2 regions of the Paraburkholderia sp. AV2 genome follow, and region 1 is predicted to be linked to the other one. Evidence: predicted binding sites of a transcription regulator. Region 1 holds the regulator's gene; the other holds the start of a gene.
The links. Region 1 encodes HrcA, which represses chaperone genes, less so after heat shock. Its sites were predicted from a motif close to TTAGCACTCNNNNNNNNNGAGTGCTAA; they were not measured.

Region 2: the regulator HrcA is predicted to act here: its motif matches at 1,104-1,130, upstream of rpoH (RNA polymerase sigma factor RpoH).

Annotation. Positions count from the first base shown of each region.
Region 1 covers NZ_JBANLK010000021.1:21,964-24,164, reverse strand. Annotated here, with positions in the region: gene V8683_RS16230 (NAD kinase) at 1-723, opposite strand, end outside; gene hrcA (heat-inducible transcriptional repressor HrcA) at 937-1,956, shown strand; gene hemH (ferrochelatase) at 2,108-2,201, shown strand, end outside.
Region 2 covers NZ_JBANLK010000004.1:135,303-137,503, reverse strand. Annotated here, with positions in the region: gene leuA (2-isopropylmalate synthase) at 1-237, shown strand, start outside; gene V8683_RS04740 (nuclear transport factor 2 family protein) at 426-809, opposite strand; gene rpoH (RNA polymerase sigma factor RpoH) at 1,197-2,126, shown strand.

The sequences.
Region 1 (2,201 bases):
GCCCGCCACGATCTGAATGCTGACCTTGCAATCGTCGGGCAGCACGATCGGGCGGTTCGAGAGCGCGTGCGGCGCGATCGGCACGAGCACGAGGCCCTGCAGTTGCGGATGCAGGATCGGCCCCTGCGAGGAGAGCGCGTAGGCGGTCGAGCCCGTGGGCGTTGCGACGATCAGCCCGTCGGAGCGCTGGTTGTACATGAAGCGGCCGTCCACGTGCACGCGCAGCTCGGCCATGCCGGAGAAGCCGCTGCGGTTCACGACCACGTCGTTGAAGGCGAGCGCGTGATAGATCGGGTCGCCGTCGCGGGTGATGCGCGATTCCAGCAGCGTGCGCTCCTCGCGCTCGAACGAGCCGGCGAGCAGTTGCGGCACGATCTCCTGCATGTCCGAGAACGGGATGTCGGTGATGAACCCGAGCCGCCCGTGGTTGATGCCGATCAGCGGCGTGCGGTAGGGTGCGAGCTGGCGTCCGATGCCGAGCATCGTGCCGTCGCCGCCGAGCACGACCGCGACGTCCGCGCGCGCGCCGATCTCGGCGGCCTGGAGCGCGGGGTAGCCGGCGGCGCCGATCTCGTGGGCCGTCTGAGCCTCGAACACCACGTCGAAGCCCAGCTTCGAGATGGTCTGCGCGAGCGACATCAGCGGCTCGCCGATACCTTGCGTGTTGCTCCGGCCGACTAGCGCGACGGTCTTGAACTGGCTCTGGATCTTCTGGATTCGCATGCCGGCATTACACCATAGTCAGATCGTGAAAAGAACCTGGCGGTCCCCGGGAAGGCCGGACGGCGGTGCTTTGCGCATTTCCCGATAGAATCGGTGACGCGGTGATGACAACGCCGCGCGCCGCGCGCGGATGCCGCAAAAGCCTCGGAGCTCCGTTTCGCGCGAGCGGAGCGCACTCGCGGCCCGGCGGCCATTAGGCTAGAATTTTCAGTCATGCTAGATCCCCGCGCACAAACCCTCCTCAAGACGCTGATCGAGCGCTACATCGCCGAAGGCCAGCCGGTCGGCTCGCGCACGCTGTCGCGCTATTCCGGTCTGGAACTGAGCCCGGCGACGATCCGCAACGTCATGTCGGATCTGGAGGAGCTGGGACTCGTATCCAGCCCGCACACCTCGGCGGGACGCGTGCCCACCCCGCGCGGCTATCGCCTCTTCGTGGACACGATGCTTACCGTCGAGTCCGCCGCCGACGAAGAAGCGGTCACGCAGGCGGTCAAGACCACCCTGCGCCCCGGCGAGACGCAGAAAGTGGTGGCCGCGGCCGCCAGCGTGCTGTCCAATCTCACGCAGTTCGCGGGGGTGGTGCTGACGCCGCGCCGCAGCCACGTGTTCAAGCAGATCGAGTTCATGCGCCTTTCCGCCAGGCGAATCCTGCTCATCATCGTGACGCCCGAAGGCGACGTGCAGAATCGCATCATGGCGACGCAGCGCGATTTCTCGCCCTCCGAGCTCATCGAAGCCTCCAATTACATCAACGCGCATTTCGCAGGCCTCTCGTTCGACGAGGTGCGCCAGCGGCTGCGCGACGAAATCGACGCGCTGCGCGGCGACATGACCACGCTGATGCACGCCGCCGTGACGGCGAGCACCGACGAGTCCGACGTCGGTGAAACCGTGCTCATTTCGGGCGAGCGCAATTTGCTCGAAGTGGCCGACCTTTCGTCGGACATGGCGCGGCTGCGCAAGCTCTTCGACGTGTTCGACCAGAAGACGAGCCTCCTGCAACTGCTCGACGTATCGAGCCACGCACAGGGCGTGCAGATCTTCATTGGCGGCGAGTCGAATCTGGTGCCGATCGAGGAAATGAGCGTCGTGACCGCGCCGTACGAGGTCAACGGCAAGATCGTGGGCACGCTCGGCGTGATCGGCCCGACGCGCATGGCGTACAACCGCGTGATTCCCATCGTCGACATTACCGCGCGCCTCCTTTCGCTCACGCTCAGCCAGAACTGAGCCGCTCACGTTTTCATCATGGAGCAAACGCGCGCGGCGCGCCATTGGCCGAATGGCCGGCTGGGCGCGCACGACCCGGCCGCTATAATGGTTCCCTTGTGCAACCGTTGCTGCGCTCGATGGACTTGAGGCGCGGCGCAAGTCTTCGCCTATGCGTTTCGATCTGGAGCGGCCGCTGCAGTCCGCCGGCGCGCATCGCGTCGCCGTGCTGCTGATCAATCTGGGCACGCCCGACGCGCCCACGC
Region 2 (2,201 bases), on a different contig from region 1:
GCGATTGCGGCGGCAATAACGACGGCCACGGGCGCGACGGTCGAGATCATCTCGTTCGAAACCGCGCGCACCGAGCAGGGCGCAACCGCCGTGTTCGTCGGTTGCCGCGTAGGCGCTCAGCCCATTCGCCACGGCGTGGGCGTCGCCGATGACACCGTGGAGGCGACGGTCGCCGCGGTCGTGAGCGGCGTGAACCGCGCGGCCTGGCCTCAGGTCGACCGCCGCGCCGCCGCCTGAAGCCGCGCGCGATCAGGCCCGGCAGGGAAATTGACAGAAGCTTTGCGTGGGAACAGCGTTGGCTTTGCATGGGCCCGGAGTAAGCGCTAAAGCGCTAACTCCGGCCGACAAGCGCGAGCGGCAGAACGGGCCGCCTGCGTAGGTCCGGAGCGTCCAGAAGACGCGCCGGAAGAAGGGACTAACCGGTTTTATTCGAGCGCACAACGCGTCGCCTGCCATGCGAGCAGACGCCAGTGACCATCCTCCTGCGTCTGGATGGCCGTGTAGGCAATGGGAAACAGCAGCGCGCCATTGTTGGCTTCCATCTCGATCAGTGCGCGCCCGGACACCACGCAGGCCTCGCGCCCAACCGGCAGCACGTCCTGCGACTGGATCTCGATCTGACGGTAGCGGCGGCGTCCTGCCGTGATGGCATCGATGAACTGCTGTTTGGTTTCGCGTTTACCGTTCGTATGGACGAAGATCGCGTTGTCCGACAACAGGGCGTTCAGCGACGATCCGTCGCCCTCCACCATTGCACGAAACCGTTCGCGCTCCAGCCCGCGAATCGCATCGATTACTTTCGCCGCCATGGCCCTTGCCCCCTTGCGCGCCCGTCCCAATGTCGGTGGAAACCAGCGCAGAAGATGTACCGCACGCGTCTCGCTGAAATTTATACCAGGTTTGGTCGCGTGGAAACTTGCGATCAAAAACGGCGCGCCTCGGCGCGTCTGATTGCCACATCTAGAGGGTTTACTCGCCATTCTTCGGCGCGATACTTCGCCATCCGCTGTCGGCCCCGTCCAGTCTGGTTTCCGGCGAAATCTATCGAAATAAATGTTTCGATAGCAGCCACGGAACCTTGAAGTCCCTACAGACTCCAAGTATTAGCACTCGGTGGAGCAGAGTGCTAACATCCACCGTGGAGTCGCAGTCCGACTTTTGCAAGATATAGAGGAGTTCACTACGTGAGCAACGCAATGGCAATGACCCTTCCTGGTACGCTGAGCCCGACGCCGGCCAAGGCGGCGGGGGCAGGCGTGCTGGCGCTCGCGAATCAATCGATGCTGCCCGGCCAGCTGGGCAATATCGACGCCTACATTCAGGCCGTCAACCGGATCCCCATGTTGACGCCGCAAGAGGAGCGCCAGTTCGCGACCGAGTTTCGCGAACAGAACAATCTCGAATCCGCCCGTCGCCTCGTGCTTTCGCACCTGCGCCTGGTGGTTTCGATCGCCCGTAACTACCTGGGCTACGGCCTGCCGCACGCCGACCTGATCCAGGAAGGCAACATCGGCCTGATGAAGGCCGTAAAGCGCTTCGACCCGGAGCAAAACGTACGGCTCGTTTCGTACGCCATGCACTGGATCAAGGCCGAGATCCACGAATACATCCTGCGCAACTGGCGCATGGTGAAGGTCGCCACGACCAAGGCGCAGCGCAAGCTGTTCTTCAACCTGCGCAGCCACAAGCAGGGCCTGCAGTCGTTCACGCCTGAGGAAATCGAAGGCCTCGCGCAGGAACTGAACGTGAAGCGCGAGGAAGTCGTGGAGATGGAGACGCGTCTGTCCGGCGCCGACATCGCGCTCGAAGGCCAGACCGAGGACGGCGAGGAATCGTTCGCCCCCATCGCCTGGCTGGCCGACTCGCACAGCGAGCCGACCGCCGTGCTGGCGTCGCGTCAGCGCGACCGTTTGCAATCGGACGGCATTGCGAGCGCGCTGGAAGCACTCGACGCGCGCAGCCGCCGCATCATCGAGGCGCGCTGGCTGAACGTCGCCGACGACGGCTCGGGCGGCTCGACGCTGCACGAGCTGGCCGACGAGTTCGGTGTCTCGGCCGAGCGTATCCGTCAGATCGAAGCCAGCGCGATGAAGAAGATGCGCACGGCACTCGCCGACTATAGCTGATCGCGCCCGCCGAGCCCCCGGCTCGCCGGCGTGCTAAAGCCCCGTCCTCTCAGGAGGCGGGGCTTTTTCTTTGCA